4 regions of the Modestobacter sp. SYSU DS0657 genome follow, and region 2 is predicted to be linked to each of the others. Evidence: predicted binding sites of a transcription regulator. Region 2 holds the regulator's gene; each other region holds the start of a gene.

Region 1 (5,076 bases), on a different contig from region 2:
CCGAGGAGAAGGGCGACAAGGGGCGCAAGAAGCAGCGGGCGATCGCCGAGCGCTTCGTCCGCGGGTACGTCGCCGGGATCGCCTCCTACGCCAACGACGGGCGAGAGGAGACCGAGCAGCTGCGGCTGGACAACGCCCCGCCGCTGATCGCCGACCTGATCCGCAGCACGCTGGAGCGCGGCCGCGCCGAGTGGCTGGCCGAGGACCTGCTCGACGAGACGCTCAGCGGCTTCCGCACCGACGAGGAGATCGTGCCGATCCGCAGCCGGCGGGCCGAGTTCCAGGGGATCGTCGACCGCTTCGTCGCCGAGAACGAGATCCCGGTGCCCGAGCGCGCGGGGCAGATGCGGGCGAAGGACGTGGCGGAGCGGCGGAACGCGGGGACGGCGTCCCTGGGGCTGACCCGCTACTACGTGCTGATCGCCGGCGTGCGTGACGACGGCACCGACGACCTGCTGCTGGAGTTCAAGCGGGCCCGGCGGTCCGCGCTGACCGGGCTGGCGCCGCACTCGGGGTTCGAGGTCGACGGCCAGGGTGACCGGATCCGGCACGCCCAGCGGGTGCACCTGGTCAACGGCGACGTCTTCTACGGCAGCGTGGAGATCGACGGCGAGAGCTTCATGTCCCGGGAACGGGCGCCGTTCCGGGACGACCTCAGCCTCGCGTCGCTGTCGACGGACGAGTGGAAGGACTACGCGGAGATCTGCGGCAAGGTGCTGGCGCACACGCACGCGCTGTCCGACGAGACCGGCAACGTCGACTACGACGTGGAGCCGGCCATCCTCACCGCCATCGGCGGGCACGACCTCTTCGTCGACGACGTGCTGCGGTTCGCCGGGGAGGCGGCCGACCGGGTCCGCCGCGACCACGAGTTCTTCGTCGCCGACCACGCCCTGGGCGCCTTCAGCAGCGTGGACGTCGTCTACCGCTGACCCGCGGCGTGACCCGGGCCTCGCGCTTCGGGTGCCGCACGTCAAGGCGTCGGCGTCGGCGTCGGCGTCGGCGTCGGCGACCTGGGCTCCCAGGTGGTCGAGCATGCCGGGCCTCCTGCTTCGCGGGGCCGAACGTTGCACGCCGGGTGCGCGCCGCCGCTCCGGAACTGTCGTACCTCGAACGTATGTTCGACTCATGACGCGGAGGTCGGGGTCGAGCACGATCGAGGGGCTGGTCGTGGACTGGGTCCTCGATCACCGCGTCGAACCGACGCGGCTGCCCGTTCCCTGGCTCAGTGATGAGGAGCTGGCCGCGGAGTTGCAGCGGGTGCAGCAGCGCCGTGCCCGGGACGCCGCCTACGAGGCGGAGCTGATCCTGGGCCTGGCCGGTCAGCGGCCCGCCTCGACGGACCCGGCGCCGGAAGACCCCGGTGCCCGGCGGGCGGGGTGGACGGCGCAGCCGGCCGACGGTGAGGTGAGTGAGTTCTTCACCGCCGAGCTGGCCACGGTGCTCAACGTCGGCCGCCCCACCGCCGCGACCTGGCTGACCCGGGCGCTGACCTGGGCCCGGAAGCTGCCGGCCACGTTCGCCGCGCTGCGGGCCGGGGAGCTCGACGAGCGCCGCGCCCAGCAGCTGGCCGACGCGTTGCAGCACACCAACGCCAGCGTCGCCGGCCGGGTGGAGGACGCGCTGCTGGGTGAGGCCCGGGACCTGTCGGTGACCGGGCTGGGCAAGCGCGCCACCGAACTCATGCTGCGCTTCGACGCCGCCGCCGCGGAGGAGGCCCGGGCGGAGGCGGAGAAGACCGCCGACGTGCGGTTGTACCCCTCGGCCGCCGACGGGCGGGCGGTGCTGGCCGCGGACCTGCCGGCCGACGAGGCCGCCGAGTGCCACGACCTGCTCGACCAGCTCGCCAGGATGCTCAAAGCCGACGGGGACGAGCGGCCGATCGGGCAGCTGCGCACCCACGTGCTGTCGATGCTGGTCCGCCGGCCCGGTGACCACGGACTGCCCACCGTGGCGGCGAACCTGACCGTCACCGCAGCGCTGGCGGCGCTGGAAGGCGGCAGCACCGCGCCGGGTGAGGTGAACGGGCTACCGGTCACCGCCGCCCACCTCCGCGACCTGCTGGCCCGGATCGGGGCGCTGGGCCTCACCGCCCCCGACGGCGGCACGCTCACCTTCGCGATCACCGGCCCCGACGGCGAACTGCTGGCCACGGTGACCCCCGCGGAGCTGGCCCGCCTGGCCCGCCGCGGCTGCCCGCAGCACGACGCCGGCACCGGCGGCAGCGGCAGCGGCAGCGGCAGCGGCAGCGGCAACGACAACGGCAACGACAACGGCAACGACAACGGCAGCGGCAGCGGCAGCGGCAGCGGCAGCGGACCCTGCGGGTGCGCCGTGCTCGGCCCGCCACCGGCGACCACGAACTACCGGCCCACCGAACGGCAGCGCGCGTTCGTCACCACCCGCGACCGGCGCTGCCGGTTCCCCAACTGCGGCCAACGCGTCGGCTGGGCCGACCTCGACCACGTCGTCCCCCACGCCTGCGGCGGGGTGACCGACTGCACCAACCTCTGCTGCCTGTGCCGCTCCCACCACCGGCTGAAGACCTTCGCCCCCGGCTGGCGGTTCGCCATGACCCCCCACGGAACACTGCACGTCACCACACCGTCCGGCGTCACCCGCACCACCCGACCACCCGGCCTCCGACCGCGGTCCGAGAAGGCCGTTGAGCCAGAGCGACCGCCCGGACCACCCGCCGGGCGCGCATCACCCCGACCCGAGCAGCCACCCACCGAACCGGCCGACGACCCGCCGCCCTTCTGATCGGTCGTGCGCTGACCTCACCGCCTGTCTGCACGTCGCCTTGTCGACTTGCAGACAGGCGGACCGGGGTGGCTGCCCCGCCGTGGGCCGTTGCCCTCACCGGCGTCGGGCACCAAGCTCACCGGGTGCACAGACGCCACTTCCTCGCCGCCGGTGCCGCGCTCGCCCTCGCCGGGTGCAGCTCCGGCACGACGCGACGCGCGGACGGTCCGACGACGTCAGCGGCCACCTCGGCCCCGTCGCCCTCCCCCACGCCGGAGCCGACCCCGACCGAGGAGCCGCCGCCCACCCCGGGAACGGCGGAGGAGATCCTGGCCCGCTCCACCGTCCCGGTGCTCTGCTTCCACCAGCTGCGCGAGCACACCGCCGAGGACAGCGCGTACGCCCGCAGCATCACCACCCCGCCGGACGCCTTCCGAGCCCAGCTGAGCGCGCTGCGGGACGGCGGCTACACCCCGGTCTCCGCCCCCGCGCTCGTCGACCACCTGCAGTTCGGCACCCCGCTCCCCGACCGCGCCGTGCTGCTCACCTTCGACGACGGCTCGGCCACCCACGCCACCGTCGGGCTCCCGGTGCTGCGCGAGTTCGGCTTCCCCGGCGCGTTCTTCCCGATGACCGTGGTCCTGGACAAGCCCAACTGGCTCAGCAGCGACCAGCTGCGCGAGCTCGACGCCGCCGGGATGGCGATCGGCGCGCACAGCTGGGACCACCAGCGGATGGACCGCATCTCCCGCGACCAGTGGGCCGAGCAGGTGGACCAGCCCCGGCAGACCCTGGCGGAGGTCCTCGGGCACCCGGTCGACCTGCTCGCCTACCCGCACGGCATGTGGAACCAGGAGACGCTCACCCACGTCGCGGCGGCGGGGTACCGGGCGGCGTTCCAGCTGGCCGATCCGACCGACCCGGCGCAGCCGCTGCTCACCATCCGCCGGATCATGCCCCCGCCCACCTGGGACGCCGCCACCCTGCTGGCCCACCTGGAGTCCGACTTCTGACCTCCCCCTCCGGCGGTTGGGCGAAGAAACACCTCTCGTCCGCGCCATCGGGTGCTTCATCGCGCACACGCGACCGCCGGACGCCGGCCGCTACCGTGGGCGCGTGGCCCGGGTGGTGGTGATCGGCGCCGGGCTCGGCGGGCTGGCGGCCGCCGCCCGGCTCGCCGCGGCCGGCCACGCGGTCACCGTGCTGGAGCAGGCGCCGGTCGTCGGCGGGAAGCTCGGCTGGTTCGAACGCGACGGCCACGGCTTCGACACCGGTCCGAGCCTGGTCACCCTCCCCCAGGTCCTGCGCGACCTGTTCGCCGCCACCGGCCCCCCGCTGGACGACGTGCTGGAGCTCCAGCGACTCGACCCGGCGGTCGCCTACCGCTTCGCCGACGGGACGGCGGTCGACGTCCCGGGCAGCCGCGAGCGCATCCCCGCCGCGCTCGAGGCCGCGCTCGGCACCGGAACCGGCGCCCAGTGGGCGGCCCTGCTCGACCGGGCCGAGGCGATGTGGCGAGCCACCGAGCAACCGTTCCTGCGCTCTCCGCTGGCCGGCGCCGGCACCCTGCTCCGGCTGGCCCGGAACACCACCGACCTGCGCACCATCGCCCCCGGCCGCACGCTGCGCGGTCTGGGCGGGCGGTACCTGTCCGACCCGCGGCTGCGGATGCTGCTGGACCGCTACGCCACCTACTCCGGCTCCGACCCGCGGCGGGCCCCCGCGGCGCTGCTCACCGTTCCGCACGCGGAGCAGGCCTTCGGCTCCTGGTACGTCCCCGGCGGCCTGCGCCGGCTGGTCGATGCGGTGGCGCAGCGGGCCGTCGAGCGCGGCGCCACCGTGCGGACCGACTCCCCCGTCGCCGAGGTGCTCGTCGAGGGCGGCCGGGCCGCCGGGGTGCGGCTGGCCGACGGCGAGCGGGTACCGGCCGACGTCGTCGTCAGCAACGCCGACGCCACGGCCCTGTACCGCGAGCTGCTCCCCCCCACCGCCCCGGCCCGCCGGCCGCGCGCCGCGCTGCGCCGGGTCACACCGTCGTCGTCGGGCCTGGTGCTGCTGCTCGCCCTGCGCGGGCGCACGCCCGGCCTGGCCCACCACACCGTGCTCTTCCCGGCCGACTACGACGCCGAGTTCGACGCGCTGTTCGGCAGGCGTGGCCCGAAGCGGCCGGTCGAGGACCCGACCGTCTACGTCAGCGCGCCCGACGACCCGGCCACCCGGCCCGACGCCGACAGCGAGTCGTGGTTCGTGCTGGTCAACGCGCCGCGTCACGAACCGGGCAGCGGCGTCGACTGGACCGCCCCCGGGCTCGCCGACGCCCAGGCCGACCGG
Region 2 (5,076 bases):
CGAGGTGCTGGAGGCCCTGGTCCAGCGCCGCGACAAGCCCGACCCGGCCACCTACGTCGGCTCGGGCAAGGCCACCGAGATCCGCGACATCGTCGCCGCCACCGGCGCCGACACCGTGGTGTTCGACGGCGAGCTCACCCCCGGCCAGCTCAACCAGCTGGAGAAGGTGCTCAAGGTCAAGGTGGTCGACCGGACCGCGCTGATCCTGGACATCTTCGCCCAGCACGCCACCAGCCGGGAGGGCAAGGCACAGGTCGAGCTCGCCCAGATGCAGTACATGATCCCGCGGCTGCGCGGCTGGGGTGAGTCGATGAGCCGGCAGGCCGGTGGCCGCGTCGCCGGCGGTGGCGGCATCGGTACCCGTGGTCCCGGTGAGACGAAGATCGAGACCGACCGCCGTCGGATCCGCGCGCGGGTGAGCAAGCTGCGCAAGGAGATCGCCGGCATGGCGACGGCGCGCGCGACCCAGCGCTCGAGCCGGTCGCGCAACGCCGTCCCGAGCGTGGCGATCGCCGGGTACACCAACGCCGGCAAGTCCAGCCTGCTCAACCGGCTCACCGACGCCGGGGTGCTGGTGCAGGACGCGCTGTTCGCGACGCTGGACCCGACGGTCCGCCGCGCGCAGACGCCGGAGGGGCGCGAGTACACCCTCACCGACACCGTGGGGTTCGTTCGGCACCTGCCGCACCAGCTCGTCGACGCGTTCCGTTCGACGCTGGAGGAGGTGGCCGGCGCCGACCTGCTGCTGCACGTCGTCGACGGCTCCGACCCCGACCCGATCGGGCAGATCAACGCGGTGCACACCGTGCTCTCCGAGATCGACGCCTCGGCGGTGCCCGAGCTCATCGTCGTGAACAAGGTCGACGCGATGAGCGAGGAGGACGTCCTCACGCTGCGCCAGGCCCTGCCCGGGGCGGCCTGGGTATCCGCGCGCACCGGTGAGGGGATCGAGGCGCTGCGCGACGTCGTCGCCGCCCGGCTGCCGCACCCGCACGTCGACGTCGACGTCCTTCTGCCCTACGACCGGGGTGACCTGGTCGCCCGGGTGCACCGGGACGGCGAGGTGCTCGAGGAGCGGCACGAGGCCGACGGCACCCGGCTCAGCGCACGGGTCGACGACGGCCTGGCCGCGGCGCTCGACGAGTTCACCACTCCCGTCGCCGGCGCCTGACCGCCCGGCCGGTGGCGCCGTCCGCCTGGGTGCCCGGGCGGCGGACTCGCCGGCCGGGGCCGGTGGCCAGCTCGACCACTGCGCGGCGCGACCTCGTCCGGTCGCGCCGCGCAGTGCTGTCCCGAGATGGTCACGGAGAGGTCACGGTGCCGGTACCGTGACGTCGTGGCGAGCGGAGCGGTGCGCGTGAGCGGCAGCGCCGCCGGTGACCCCGCGTCCCGAGCCCCGCGGGTGGTCAGCATCGGCCGGCCCCCCTGGTGGCTGGCGCTGGTCTCCGCGCTCGTCGCGGCCGGCATCACCGTGGACCTCCTCGCCGGTGGCCGGCTGGAACGGCTCGACGTGGCGGTCTCCGAGCAGGTCGGCTCCTGGGGGCTGCGCGACTCCGCCGCCTACTGGCCGGTGTGGGCGTTCACCCAGACCGGCGGACGGGTCACCATCCTGCTGGTCCTGTTCGGTCTGGTCGGCTGGCTCTTCTGGCGGCAGCGCACGGTGGCCCCGCTGGTGCGCGTGCTGCTGGCCCTCGCGCTGCTGACGGCAGCGGTCTACGCCTTCAAGTGGGGCACCGGCCGCACCGCCCCGGCCTATCCGGGCTCGTACTTCCACCGGGGCGGGGAGAGCTTCCCGTCCGGGCACGTGGCGAACGCCGTGCTGATGTGGGGCGTGGCCCGCTGGCAGGTGGTCCAGTACGGCCTGCAGCCCCGCCTGCAGCGGGCGGCCTGGCTGCTCAGCGTGCTGGGGCCGGTGGCCACCGGAGTGGCCATGGTGGCGCTGAACTTCCACTGGGTCACCGATGCAGTGGTGGGAGCGGCCGTCGGCATCGTGCTCTTGGGCGTGGTTCACGCACTCGACGCAGTCGTGGTGTCACGCTGGGTCCGTGCCAGAGTGGGCCGGCCGCACGCGTAGCCGCGCCGGCCGCCGTTGCCTGGCGGACGGGGCGCTCCTCGCCCTGCCCGCGGCGGTCCTGCTCGCGGTCCTGCCGCCATCGGCGGCGCTCGCCGAGGAAGCCGCGCCGAGCACGCGCTGCACCATCACCGACCCGCGGCTGCCGGAGATCTCCGGCCTGGCCAGCGCCGGGGAGACGCTCCTGGCGATGAACGACGGTGGTGACCGGGCGGAGGTCTACGTCCTCGACACCTCCTGCGCCGTCGCGGAGGTGCGGTCGGGGAGCGTCGACCCGTACGACCCCGAGGACCTCGCCCTGGCCGCGGACGGCACGGTCTGGCTGGCCGACATCGGGGACAACAACGCCGCCCGGGAGACCGTCGCGCTGATCGGGCTGCGCCCCGACGGCAGCACCACGCTCACCCGGCTCACCTACCCGGACGGGGCGCACGACGCCGAGGCACTGCTGCTGGCGCCTGACGGCACGCCGTACCTGGTGACCAAGGAGGTGCTCGGCGCCTCCGGCGTGTACCGCCCGGATGCGCCGCTGGCCGACGGGGCCACGGTGCCGATGACCCGGGTGGTCGGGCTGGGCCTCACCCTGACCGGCACGCCGGGCGGGCCGGTCGGCCGCGCGGGGCAGCTGCTGGTGACCGGGGGCGCGGTGTCGGCGGACGGGCAGCGCATCGCCCTGCGCACCTACACCGACGCCTACGTCTGGACGCTGACCGGTTCCGACGTGCCCGGCGCGCTGTCCGGCGCGCCGGGCCGGATCGCCCTCCCCGACTCGCCGCAGGGTGAGGCGATCACCTTCGCGGCGAACAACCGCGACCTGCTGGTCACCAGCGAGGGGCTGCCGGCGCCGGTGACCCTGGTTCCGGTGCCGGCTGAGCAGGCTACGAGCACCCCGATCGATCCGGCTCCCAGTGCGGGACCGACCGGGGAGCTGGTGACCGCGGCTCCCGGCGTCGCCCCGGTGACGGCCGGCATCATCGCGGCCGGGGTGGCTACCGTGTTCGTCTGGATCGGCGGGAAGATCCGCCGCCGGCGGGAGTGACCGGCCGCCGGCGGGAATGACCCGGCCGGCGGCCGACGGTGGCGTCAGACCCGGCGCAGCACGGTCACGACCCGGCCGAGGACGGTGGCGTCGTCGCCGGGGATCGGCGCGTAGGCCGGGTTGTGCGGCAGCAGCCACACGTGCCCGTCGCGGCGCTTGTAGGTCTTCACGGTCGCCTCGCCGTCGATCATCGCCGCGACGATCTCGCCGTTCTCGGCGGTGGGCTGCTGGCGGACCACCACCCAGTCGCCGTCGCAGATCGCGGCCTCGACCATCGAGTCACCGGTCACCTTGAGCATGAACAGCGTGCCCTCGCCGACCAGTTCGCGCGGCAGCGGGAAGACGTCTTCGACGGCCTGCTCCGCCAGCACCGGGCCACCGGCGGCGATGCGGCCCACCAAGGGCACGTAGGTGGGTGCCGGGGCGCCCGCCTCGTCGACGCCACTGCCCGCACCGGCGGCGGCGAGCACATCCGCCGAGGCGTCGGCACCGGCGGTCACGCCCTGCTCGCCCGGCAGCCGGACGTCCAGTGCGCGCGGCCGGTTGGGGTCGCGGCGCAGCCAGCCCTTGCGCTGGAGCACCGAGAGCTGGTGGGCGACCGAGGAGGCGGAGGAGAGGCCGACGGCCTCGCCGATCTCGCGGACCGAGGGCGGGTAGCCCCGGCGTTCGATGGAGTCGCGGATGACCTCCAGCACCCGGCGCTGGCGCTGGGTGAGCCCGTCGCCGGCCTCGCCGCGGTCGGGGAACTCGCGCACGGCCGCACCCCCGGTGTCCGCTGCGGGCTCCGCCGCCTGCCCGGCCGGGCGCCTGCGTCGGCTCGACCCCTTGCGCTCGTCCGCCGTCCGGCCGTCGACCGCCATGTGTCCTCCTCGTCCGGCTGCGCGCGCAGCTGCCCGGTGGCATCCCGCCTGCCGGGGCGGGGTGGGACGCCGTCGTGGTCTCCCTGCGCACGGTAGCGGCTCGACGGCGGGTGTTCAAACACGTGTTCGAACACGCGCCGTGTCGGTGCACTCCTGTCGGTGCCGTGCGGTAGACATCGCACAGACGTTCGAATCGAACAGGCGTTCGAGGTCGCACCCGAGGGTGCCTGCTGTGAGGAGTGCACCGATGGTCATCGCCGAGTACCCGGACACCACCGTCGCCCCGCTCCGCCCGCCGCTCCGGCTGGTCTCGCCGGCGCCGACCGCCCGGGCGGGGTCCGCTGGCCGGGTCGGGCCCCGCCCGGCCCGCCGCTCGCAGGTGCGTCCTGGTGGGCGGCCGATGTCCTCACCGGGGGGCGCGGTCGCGCGGCCCGTCCGCGGTGGCGACTGCGGCCCGCCCCGAGCCGTCGCTCCGTGCCCGTCGGCCGGGGAGTGGGCGGAGCTGCCGCTGCGACTCACCCGCCGCGGCCGGCGCGCGGTGGCGGCGCTGTCGGTGGCGGTCGGCCTGGGGGTGGCGGTGGGCACGCTCGCGGTGGTCGCCGACGGGGAGCCCGCGCTGCAGTTGGCCGGCGCCGGCACGGTGGTGGTCCAGCCCGGCGACACGCTCTGGTCGATCGCCGGCGACCTGGCGCCGGACGAGGACCGGCGCGCGGTGGTCGACGCGATCCTCGATCGCAACGACCTCCAGGACGTCGTGCTGCAGCCCGGTCAGGTGCTCGAGCTGCCCTGATGAGGTGCGGCGGGCCCGTCGCCGGGGCCCGGGCTGTGACGGATGGGTGCGCGAGCGGCGGGCGGGTCAGCTGCGGAACACGACACGCACGACAGGGCTTGCACACCTGTAGGGGTGGCCGTACGGTTCCACCACAACATCTAGTGCTTACACGGATGTAAGTCGTCCACAGCCGCTCCACACGTTCTCCCCGGGCCATCCACCGGATGTCCCCGGAGCAGTCCACAGGAGCGGTCCACGGGCCGGTGTCCCACGGTGTCACAGCACCGCGGTGATCCCGGTCGCGACACCTCGGGAGGAGGTGGACCGGCAGTGC
Region 3 (5,076 bases), on a different contig from region 2:
ACACCGTGGCGAAGAGGAAGAACAGCACCGCGAGCGCGCTGTCGACGGCGAACGGGTGCCGGCGGAGCCCGGCCGCGAGGCGCTCGAGGGCCGTGGGGTCCATGCTGCCGACAGTAGGCAGCGGACGGCGTGCCGTCGTCGTCCTGCGGGGTGAGCCGCGCGTCCGCCCGTGGTGGGACCGGGGCTCAGGCGGGTGAGACGGAGATCCCGGCCGGGCCGACGGTGAACCGGACGTGTGCCAGGTCGGGTGCGTGGGCGTCGGCGTCCAGCTCGTGGTGCGGGTGGGTGTCGCCCACGGCGAGCGTGGTGCACCCGGCGGCACGGGCGGAGGCGAGCCCGGCGGGGGCGTCCTCGACCGCGAGGCAGCGGGCCGGGTCGAACCCGAGCCGCTGGGCGCCGAGCAGGAACGGGTCGGGGGCGGGCTTGCCGTGCTGGACGTCGTCGAAGGTGACGACCTCCCGGGGCCGGGGCAGCCCGGAGCCGGACAGCCGGGCAGCGAGCAGGGTCCGGGTGCACGAGGTCACGATCGCCACGCGCTCCGGAGGCAGGGCGGTCAGCGCGTCGACGGTGCCGGGCAGCACGGCGATGCCCTCCGCGGCCGCCTCGATCTCCAGGTGCTCGATGCGGGCCAGCGCGTCGGCGACCCGCTCGGCGGCCAGCAGCTGCCCGATCACCTGAACGGCCGGGCGGCCGCCCATGCCCAGCTCGCTGAGCACCGCCGGGTCGACGTCGTGCTCCCGGGCCCAGGTGTCCCAGGCGGCCAGCGCACCGCTCATCGAGTCGATCAGCGTGCCGTCCATGTCGAACAGGACGGCGTCGAACGTCCGCCCGGCCAGCGCGTCGATGTCGAGGGAGGTGGTGGTCGGCTCGGGCACGCGGTGATCCTCGCAGTCGCAGTGTGCGTCCTGGCGGTGGGCAGCGCGGTGCCGGGTCGGTGAGGACCGACCCGGCCGCAGTGCTGCGTGCATCAGGTGAGCAGGGGTCCGATGAGGATCTCGGTGCCGTCGGGCCGGAAGGTGCGCCATCGGCCGTCGGGTTGTCGGACGACTGAGAACCCGTGGTGCACCTTGGTGTGGTGGCGTTCGCACAGCAGTGCGGAGTTGCTCAACGACGTCTCACCACCGTGCAGCCAGTGGATCAGGTGGTGGACGTCGCACCACCAGGTCGGGGCACCGCAGCCGGCGAACACGCATCCCTTGTCCCGGCGCTCGACCGCTTTCCGTAGGCCGGGGGTGACCACCCGGTGGTCGCGGCCCAGGTCCAACGGGGTTCCGTCGGGGCCCATCACGATCCGGGAGATGCTCCCGTCGCAGGCCAGGAACCGGACCCGGGCGGCGGAGATCGTGGCGCCGAAGCCCATCTCCGCCGCGCCAGCGCCGGTCGCTGGGTCCACCAGGTCGTCGAGATCGATCCCGACCACCACGTGCGGCTTCACCGTCCGCAGCGTCGGTAGGCTCCCCGACGCGAGCTGGTTGTCACACAACTGCACCAGCGCATCGGCCTGCTGCTGCGACCGCGTCCGGGTGTCACCCTTCGGCCGGTTCGCCTGCACCAGCGACTCCACCGCCGCCTGCAGCTTCTCCCCACCCACCGCATCCAGGTCGAACCGGCCCGTGACGCTCCCATCGGAGTGCTTGGCCAACGTGAACCGCCGCCCCTCCGTCGGGTCCGGCTCCGCCCCGTCCGGGTCGAGCGCCTCGATGAACGCCCGCACCGCCACACCGAGCGAGGCATGCGGCGCCTCCTGCGCCACATCCGCCCACGCGGTGTCGAACGCGCCCAGGTCGATCCCCTGCTCCGCGGCCTGCGCACGCTCGTGGTCGCCCACCGTGCCGGCGACCACGGCGAACTGCGCCGCGGTCACGTGCCCCGCGGCGAACCCCTCGGCCAGCGCCGGGAAGTGCGCCAACGCCCGCCCCGACCGCACCACCCGCGACGCCTCCAACGGCGACAACCGTGCGTGCCCGATCAGCCACGACCGCATCGACGTCAACCCGTCGTGCTCCGTGGCCTGCGTGAGCTCGGCGTGCCGCACCGTGCGGGTCAGCTCCGCGTCCAACCGGTTCCGCGCCGACACCAGCAACGCCGTCCGATCGAGGGTCTGACCGTTCGTCAGGCCATGCAGGTCATCCGCCGCCAACGCGTCCAGCGCCGCCGACAACGGCGACCCGAACAACCCCTCCAGATCACCGGCGGGCAACTCCGCGACCACGTTCGGCGCAGGGGCGTCCAGCGTCAACACGTCGCTCACGGACACCCCTCCCGTCATTCGGATGTGTGTTCGAAGTCTACCGCTGGGGCGACCCGCTCACCAGGCGAATGCGCAGGTCAACCGCCTGTCCACAGATTGCGTCAGGAGGTTGACGAGAGAGCATCAGCGGTGTGCCTCGGCTCGCTGCGATGCTCACGCCCGCGTCACGGGACGACCGCTCTGGTCCCGTTCCGCGGTCGCTCCGCTCCTCACTCGCCGGCGCTCGCTGCGATGCTCACGCCCGCGTCACGGGACGACCGCTCTGGTCCCGTTCCGCGGTCGCTCCGCTCCTCACTCGCCGGCGCTCGCTGCGATGCTCACGCCCGCGTCACGGGACGACCGCTCTGGTCCCGTTCCGCGGTCGCTCCGCTCCTCACTCGCCGGCGCTCGCTGCGATGCTCACGCCCGCGTCACGGGACGACCGTCACCGGCCAGCGGCCCAGGCGCACGAGCCGCACCGCGACCGAGCCGACCACCCGGTGCCCGGCCTGCTCCGACGCGCCGACGACGACGGCGTCGGCCAACAGCTGGTCGGCGATCCGGGTCAGCTCGGTGACCGGGTCGCCGTGCGCGGTGCGGTACTCCGCGTCCACCCCCAGCTGCTCGGCCGCCCGCCCCAGCTCTGCTCGCAGCTCGGCGTCCACCTCCGCCGCCGCCTCCCGGACCAGCGCCTGCGCGGTCGGCACCCAGCCCGCCATCGACGGCACCGCCTCGGTCACGAAGACCGCGATGAGCCGAGACCGCTGCCGCCGGGCGAGGCCTGCTGCGTACGACGCGGCCCGCAGCGACGTCGGGGACCCGTCGACGCCGACCAGGATCACCCGCGGGCCATCGGTCCCCCGCTCGAACGGCCCCACCTCGGTCACGGCGTCATCCAAGCGCACCGGCGGGGGGCGGCGGAGGTCAAGCGCTCGCGCGGTGCTCCAGTTCGGCGGCCCGGTCCCGGGCGGCGCACTCGGCCACGAAGTCGGCCAGGACCCGGCGCAGCGCAACACCCAGCCGGTCGGAGCGCACGTGCAGCTCGTCGCGCAGCAGCAACGGCAGGCCCGTGGTGGCGGTGCCCGCCACCACGCCCAGGTCCTCGGCCAGCGCCGCCTGCTCGGCGGCCACCTCGGCCGCGACCACCTCGGCCGGCAGCGGCCGCCCGTCGGTGCCGGCGAGGAAGAGGCAGGTGAAGACCCGGGTCGAGTCGGCGTCCTCCGGCTGCAGCACCGTGAGGACGGTGGTCCCCGCGCCGTCGGGCGGGGTGAGCCGCAGCAGCAGCTGGAACGGGACCCGGTGCACGTAGGTGGCCTGCAGCACGCCGTCCGTGACGGCCCGCTCCTGACTGCTGCAGAACCCGCCGGGCTCCCGGACGACCGGCTGGTCGGGCACCTCCGCGTCGAGGCCGGCTGCCGTGGCGTGCACGAACGGCACGTGCGCGACGTCGACGAAGGCGTCGAGGAGCGGGCCGGCCGGCGCCGAGGCCCGGACCGGGGGGAGCCAGGCGGCGGTGAACCGTGGGTCGGTGGCCTCGGGCACGGGCAGTGGCCGGTCCAGCGGCTCGTCGGGGGCCAGCCAGATCAGCCCGAGGCGCTCGGCCACGCCCCACGCCGGTGGGTCGGCGTGCAGCTCCCCGCTGCGCCGGTGCACGGTCCAGTTCCGCCCCAGCAGCCGTACCTGCACGTACCCGCCGTCCCGCAGCTCGCCGGCCAGTGCGACCGGGTGCCAGGCGTGCTCCAGCGCCGGGTCGAGGTTGCCGAGCACCGGACCGGTCGGCTCGGGCAGCTCGGGCACCTGCTCCGGATCGGGCGCCGGGCGCGAGCCGCCGGCCCGGGGCGGTCGGGCGACCGGCGTGCGGTCGGGGGCCAGCCACACCCAGCCGTCGCGTTCCTCGACCGCCCACGGCACCGCCAGGTCCGCGCGCGGCGGGGGCGCGCCGTGCGGGCCGAGCGCGGGGATGAGGGTGCAGCGGCCCTCGGCGTTGAACTCCCAGCCGTGGTACCCGCACCGCAGTCGGCCGTCGACGACGGTCGCGGTGGTCAGCGGCACCAGGCGGTGCGGGCAGCGGGCGCCCACGGCGGTGACCTCCGCGCCGGGCGCCAGCCGGACGACGACGTACGGCCGGCCGCCCGCGCCCACCGGCAGCGGCGTCGTCCCGACGTCGGACGAGCGTGCCACCGGGTACCAGCCGGCGCCGTCTCCGGCCGACCCCGGCGCCGTCCGCGCGTCCGTGCCCCGAGTTCCGCCAGCCCAGGAGAACGCCATGTGCCCATGTCAGCAGGGGCGGGTTACCCCGGCGTTGCACCCGGGTGGAGTTCTGTGGCCTTTGCGGACGTTCTCGCAACTTTTCTGCAACGTGTCGCCACGTGATCTTTTCCATGCGGAGGGCGATCCGCCTATGGTGACCGCGATCACGACTCAGGCGATGCACAGAGAGGTGTGCCCGTGACCGCACCGAACGACCGCAGGTTGCTGACCGCGGAGGAGTACCGCCAAGCGCAGGACTCCCCGGAGTTCACCGAGCTACGGCGCCGCTTCCGCAGCTTCGCCGTCCCCATGACGGTCGCCTTCCTGGTCTGGTACGCCCTGTTCGTCCTGCTCTCCACGTACGCCGGTGACTTCATGTCCACCCAGGTGTTCGGCAACGTGAACCTCGGCATCCTGCTGGGGCTGGGCCAGTTCGTGAGCACCTTCCTGATCACCCAGCTCTACGTGCGGCACGCGAGCAAGAACACCGACCCCATCTCCGACGAGATGCGCACCCGTCTCGAGGCCCACGAGTTCGCCGCCCCCCGGACCGAGGAGACCCCCCGTGGCTGACGTGTTCGCCGCCGAGAGCGCGA
Region 4 (5,076 bases), on a different contig from region 2:
TTCGGCCGGCAGATCGACTCCTTCGAGGGCCTGGTGGAGATGAGTGACGTGCAGATCGCCGGCGTCGACGGGGGCCCCGTGCACGCCGTCTTCATCCGCGCGCCGTGGGTCGAGCAGGCCGCCGACGGCGTCGAGGTCCTCGGCCGGGTCGTGGGCGGCCCGGCCGACGGTAAGATCGTCGCCGTCCGCCAGGGATCCCTGGTGGCCACCAGCTTCCACCCCGAGCTCACCGGTGACATCCGGGTGCACGCGTCCTTCGTGGAACTGGTGCGGGCAGCCCGTGCCCGGGACCAGCGTTCCGACGGCGCCATCGCAGGCGTCGGCAGTGGAGGGGGTAAGTCGTGAGCGGCCATTCCAAGTGGGCGACGACCAAGCACAAGAAGGCCGGGATCGACGCCAAGCGCGGCAAGCTCTTCGCCAAGCTGATCAAGAACATCGAGGTGGCCGCCCGCACCGGCGGCGGTGACCCGGCGGGCAACCCGACGCTGTTCGACGCCATCCAGAAGGCGAAGAAGAGCTCGGTGCCCAACGACAACATCGACCGCGCGGTCAAGCGCGGTTCGGGTGCCGAGGCCGGCGGCGTCGACTACCAGGGCATCACCTACGAGGGCTACGCGGCGGCCGGGGTCGCCGTCCTCATCGAGTGCCTCACCGACAACAAGAACCGGTCGGCGATGGAGGTGCGCACCGCGATGACCCGCAACGGCGGCACCATGGCCGACCCGGGCTCGGTGTCCTACCTGTTCTCCCGCAAGGGCGTGGTCGTGGTGCCGGCCGCCGGCCACACCGAGGACGACGTGCTGCTGGCCGTGCTGGACGCCGGAGCCGAGGAGGTCCGCGACCTGGGCGACACCTTCGAGGTGGTCAGCGAGCCCGGTGACATGGTCGCCGTCCGCACCGCGCTGCAGGAGGCCGGCATCGAGTACGACTCCGCCGACATGGGCTTCGTGCCCAGCGTGCAGGTGGAGCTCGACGTCGACGGCGCCGCCAAGGTGTTCAAGCTGATCGACGCCCTCGAGGACCTCGACGACGTGCAGAACGTCTACGCGAACTACGCCGTCTCCGACGAGGTCATGGAGCAGGTCACCGCCGACGCCTAGAAGGACCCCGCTGCCCCCGCCACTCGCGGGCTCGCGGCGGGGCCCTGCAGCGGGGCCGACGGCTGATGGCGTGTCGCCGCCGTCTCCGGCCCGCACCCGGTTAGCGTCCCATCGAACAGGTGTTCGTGCGATGGTGGGGGAGTGGGCATGCGCGTGCTCGGCATCGACCCGGGTCTCACCCGCTGCGGGTGGGGGGTGGTCGAGGGGCGGCCCGGTGCCCGGCCGGTCTCCCTGGGGGTCGGCGTCGTGCGCACGTCCCCCGACCTGGACCTGGAACTCCGGCTGCTGGAGGTGCACACCGCCGTGACCGCGCTGCTGCGCGAGCACCGGCCCACGGCCGTGGCCATCGAGCGCGTCTTCACCCAGAACAACAAGGGGACGGCGACCGGCACCGCCCAGGCCGCCGGGGTCGCCGCCCTCGCCGCCGCCCAGGCCGACCTCCCCGTCGCCTGGCACACGCCCAGCGAGATCAAGGCCGCCATCTCCGGCAACGGCCGCGCCGACAAGGAGCAGGTCACCCTCATGGTCACCCGGGTGCTCGGGCTGGCCAGCCCGCCCAAGCCGGCCGACGCCGCCGATGCGCTGGCGCTGGCGATCTGCCACACCTGGCGCGCCCCCGCCCAGCACCGGCTGCGCACCGCGGCGCTCGCCGGGGGCATCGGCGCGCCGCTGCCCGGCGCCCGCACCGTGCCGCGCTGGACGGGGGTGTCGGCCCGATGATCGCCTCGGTCAACGGCCGGATCGCGGCCGTCTCGCCCGACGGCGCGGTCGTCGAGGTCGGCGGGGTCGGGCTCTCGGTGCAGTGCACCCCGGGCACGATCGCGCGGCTGCAGGTGGGGGAGCAGGCGCGGCTGTCGACCAGCCTCGTCGTCCGGGAGGACTCGCTCACCCTCTACGGCTTCGCCGACGACGACGAGCGCCAGCTGTTCGAGCTGCTGCAGACCGCCAACGGCGTCGGTCCCCGGCTGGCCCAGGCGGTGCTGGCGATCCACCCGCCCCGCGAGGTGCGCCGGGCCGTGTCGATGGGTGACCTCAAGGCGCTGATGCAGGTGCCGGGCATCGGCAAGAAGGGCGCCGAGCGGCTGGTGCTGGAGCTGCGCGACCGCCTGGGCGCGACCACCGTCGACACCCAGCTCGACGGTGGCCCGCTGCCCGCCGGGCTGGCCCCGGTCACGCCGGTCGCTCCGTGGCGCGACCAGCTCACCGCCGCGCTGGTGGGGCTGGGCTGGTCCAGCCGCGAGGCGGAGACGGCGCTGGCCGCGCTGGAGCCGGTCGCCGAGGAGCAGCAGGCGGCCGGCGGGGTGCAGGTCGCGGTGCTGCTGCGGCAGGCGCTGCAGATCCTGGGCCGCTCGTGACCTCGCCGTTCGACCGGTCGCTGACCGGGGAGGCCGCCGAGGGGTACGGCCGGGACTTCTCGGTCGAGGCTCAGTCGCTGCCGGGGTCGCTGTCGGGTGGCGCCGGTGACGAGGAGCGGGTGGTCGAGTCGGCCCTGCGCCCGCACTCGCTGGCCGACTTCATCGGCCAGCCGAAGGTGGCCCGCCAGCTCGACCTGGTGCTGGAGGGCGCCAAGCGCCGCGGCCGCCCGCCGGACCACGTGCTGCTGTCCGGCCCGCCCGGACTGGGCAAGACCAGCCTCGCGCTCATCATCGGCTCCGAGCTCGGCACGGCGGTGAAGATCACCAGCGGCCCGGCGATCGAGCGGTCGGGTGACCTGGCCGCGATGCTGTCCAACCTCGGCCACGGTGACGTGCTGTTCATCGACGAGATCCACCGCATCGCCCGCCCGGCCGAGGAACTGCTGTACATGGCGATGGAGGACTTCCGGGTCGACGTCGTGGTCGGCAAGGGGCCCGGCGCGACCGCCATCCCGCTGGAGATCAACCCGTTCACCCTGGTGGGCGCCACCACCCGCGCCGGCCTGCTCACCGGCCCGCTGCGCGACCGGTTCGGCTTCGTCGGGCAGATGGAGTTCTACGAGACCGCCGACCTGCAGCGGGTCCTCGCCCGCAGCGCCGACCTGCTCGGGGTCGAGCTCACCGACGACGGCTCGGGAGAGATCGCCGGCCGCTCGCGGGGCACGCCGCGGATCGCCAACCGGCTGCTGCGCCGGGTCCGGGACTTCGCCGAGGTGCGCGCCGACGGCCGGATCACCCGCGACGTCGCCCGGTCGGCACTGGCCCTCTACGACGTCGACGAGCTCGGCCTGGACCGGCTGGACCGGGCGGTCCTCGATGCGCTGGTGACCAAGTTCGGCGGCGGCCCCGTCGGGGTGGCCACCCTGGCGGTCGCCGTGGGGGAGGAGCCGCACACCGTCGAGGAGGTCTGCGAGCCCTTCCTGGTGCGTGCCGGACTGCTGGCCCGCACGCCCCGCGGACGGGTGGCCACCGAGGCGGCCTTCTCCCACCTGGGGCACCCGCTGCCGCGTGGGGGACTTGCGCTGCACGGGGGTGCTGCGCCCGCTGGGGGCACAGGTGACCCGCCGCCGGACGGGGCGTCGTCACAGACCCTCTTCGACGCCTAGACTCCTCGGCGCTGGCGCGCAACCCGGACCAGCCGGGCGACGCGCCTCGCCCCGGGGCCACTCCGCGCGGGTGGGAGTGCGCCGGCGCCGATGTACCCGAGCGGCCCTCCCGGGCCGCACCGACCGCGCGACCTGCCGCGGTAGAGAGGCTCACCAGTCGTGGAACAGCTCTTCCCGTTCGTCCTGCTCGCCCTCGCGTTCGTCCTGCTGATCGTGCTGCCGGCCCGGCAGCGCAAGAAGATGCAGGCCAACGCGCAGGCCCTGCAGGAGTCGCTGACGGTCGGCACGCCGGTCATGCTGACCAGCGGCATCCACGGCACGGTCGCCGGCCTCGGTGAGGGGACCATCGACCTCGAGGTCGCCTCCGGCGTCGTGATCACCGTCGCGCGCCCCGCGGTGATGGAGGTCCGCACGCCGGCCGCTCCGGCCGACGGCGCCCCGAACAGCTCCGGCGGGACGGTCGACGGCGACGGCGACCCCACCGACCGCACCCGCTGACCCGGGCCCATGGCTGCCCGCCAGCTCCCTGCGCGCCGCTACTTCGCGGCCTTCCTGCTGATCGTCGCGGGGCTGTACGCGCTGGTCTTCCTCACGGGTGACCAGCGCACGCCCCAGCTCGGCCTGGACCTCCAGGGCGGCACCACCGTCACCCTCACCGCGCGCACGCCCGGCGGCGAGGCCCCGGCCCGCGAGGACCTCGAGCTCGCCCGGCGCATCATCGAGCAGCGCGTCAACGGCCTGGGCGTCGCCGAGGCCGAGGTGGTGACCGAGGGTGACAGCAACATCGTCATCTCGGTGCCCGGTGACGACGGCGAGCGCGCCCGCGAGCTGGGCACGACCGCGCAGCTGCGCTTCCGCCCGGTGCTGCAGGCCGAGCCGGTCATGCCGCCCGCCGAGGACGCCGCGCCGACGGAGGACCCGGCCGAGGAGCCGGCTCCGGAGGAGGGCGCCGCGCCGGTCACCCAGGAGGAGGCGGCCGCGGAGTTCGCGACGCTCACCTGCGACGACCAGACCACCGACATCGACCGGCCCGACGACCACATCGCCGCGTGCGGCGAGGACGGCGCCGTGAAGTACCTGCTCGGCCCGTCGGTCCTCGAGGGCACCGACGTCACCGACGCGACCGCCGGCACCCGCGCGGGCACCGGCGAGTGGATCGTCGACCTGTCGCTGAACAACTCCGGCGCCGACGCGTGGGCCACGTACACCACCGCGAACGTGGGCAACAGCGTGGCGATCACCCTGGACGGCCGGGTGGTCTCCGCGCCGACGATCAACAGTGCCATCGTGGGTGGCAGCACCGAGATCAGCGGCAACTTCACCCAGGCCGAGGCGACCGAGCTCGCCAACCAGCTCAAGTACGGCGCGCTGCCGCTGACGTTCGAGCAGGCGACCGCGCAGTCGATCTCCACCCAGCTGGGAGAGGAGCAGCTGCGGGCCGGGCTCATCGCCGGT

What was found. The regulator LexA, encoded in region 2, represses DNA repair genes until DNA is damaged. The targets are predictions, from matches to a motif close to TCGAACANNTGTTCGA.
Region 1: a site for LexA is predicted at 1,110-1,125, ahead of ACI79A_RS18170 (DUF222 domain-containing protein). Genes of this name have one in related genera too.
Region 3: a site for LexA is predicted at 2,270-2,285, ahead of ACI79A_RS01630 (DUF222 domain-containing protein). Genes of this name have one in related genera too.
Region 4: a site for LexA is predicted at 1,212-1,227, ahead of ruvC (crossover junction endodeoxyribonuclease RuvC). Genes of this name have one in related genera too.

The regions. Positions count from the first base shown of each region.
Region 1 covers NZ_JBJHAG010000038.1:3,703-8,778, reverse strand. The annotation lists gene ACI79A_RS18175 (DUF2252 family protein) at 1-932, shown strand, start outside; gene ACI79A_RS18170 (DUF222 domain-containing protein) at 1,129-2,763, shown strand; gene ACI79A_RS18165 (polysaccharide deacetylase family protein) at 2,889-3,758, shown strand; gene ACI79A_RS18160 (phytoene desaturase family protein) at 3,862-5,076, shown strand, end outside.
Region 2 covers NZ_JBJHAG010000009.1:13,916-18,991, forward strand. The annotation lists gene hflX (GTPase HflX) at 1-1,171, shown strand, start outside; gene ACI79A_RS07775 (phosphatase PAP2 family protein) at 1,337-2,074, shown strand; gene ACI79A_RS07780 (hypothetical protein) at 2,046-3,110, shown strand; gene lexA (transcriptional repressor LexA) at 3,155-3,970, opposite strand; gene ACI79A_RS07790 (LysM peptidoglycan-binding domain-containing protein) at 4,218-4,760, shown strand; gene nrdR (transcriptional regulator NrdR) at 5,073-5,076, shown strand, end outside.
Region 3 covers NZ_JBJHAG010000002.1:21,783-26,858, forward strand. The annotation lists gene ACI79A_RS01620 (sensor histidine kinase) at 1-103, opposite strand, end outside; gene ACI79A_RS01625 (HAD-IA family hydrolase) at 186-875, opposite strand; gene ACI79A_RS01630 (DUF222 domain-containing protein) at 968-2,251, opposite strand; gene ACI79A_RS01635 (universal stress protein) at 2,662-3,117, opposite strand; gene ACI79A_RS01640 (Rieske 2Fe-2S domain-containing protein) at 3,155-4,411, opposite strand; gene ACI79A_RS01645 (DUF485 domain-containing protein) at 4,679-5,053, shown strand; gene ACI79A_RS01650 (solute symporter family protein) at 5,046-5,076, shown strand, end outside.
Region 4 covers NZ_JBJHAG010000023.1:55,319-60,394, reverse strand. The annotation lists gene pdxT (pyridoxal 5'-phosphate synthase glutaminase subunit PdxT) at 1-345, shown strand, start outside; gene ACI79A_RS14820 (YebC/PmpR family DNA-binding transcriptional regulator) at 342-1,100, shown strand; gene ruvC (crossover junction endodeoxyribonuclease RuvC) at 1,248-1,820, shown strand; gene ruvA (Holliday junction branch migration protein RuvA) at 1,817-2,455, shown strand; gene ruvB (Holliday junction branch migration DNA helicase RuvB) at 2,452-3,621, shown strand; gene yajC (preprotein translocase subunit YajC) at 3,781-4,119, shown strand; gene secD (protein translocase subunit SecD) at 4,129-5,076, shown strand, end outside.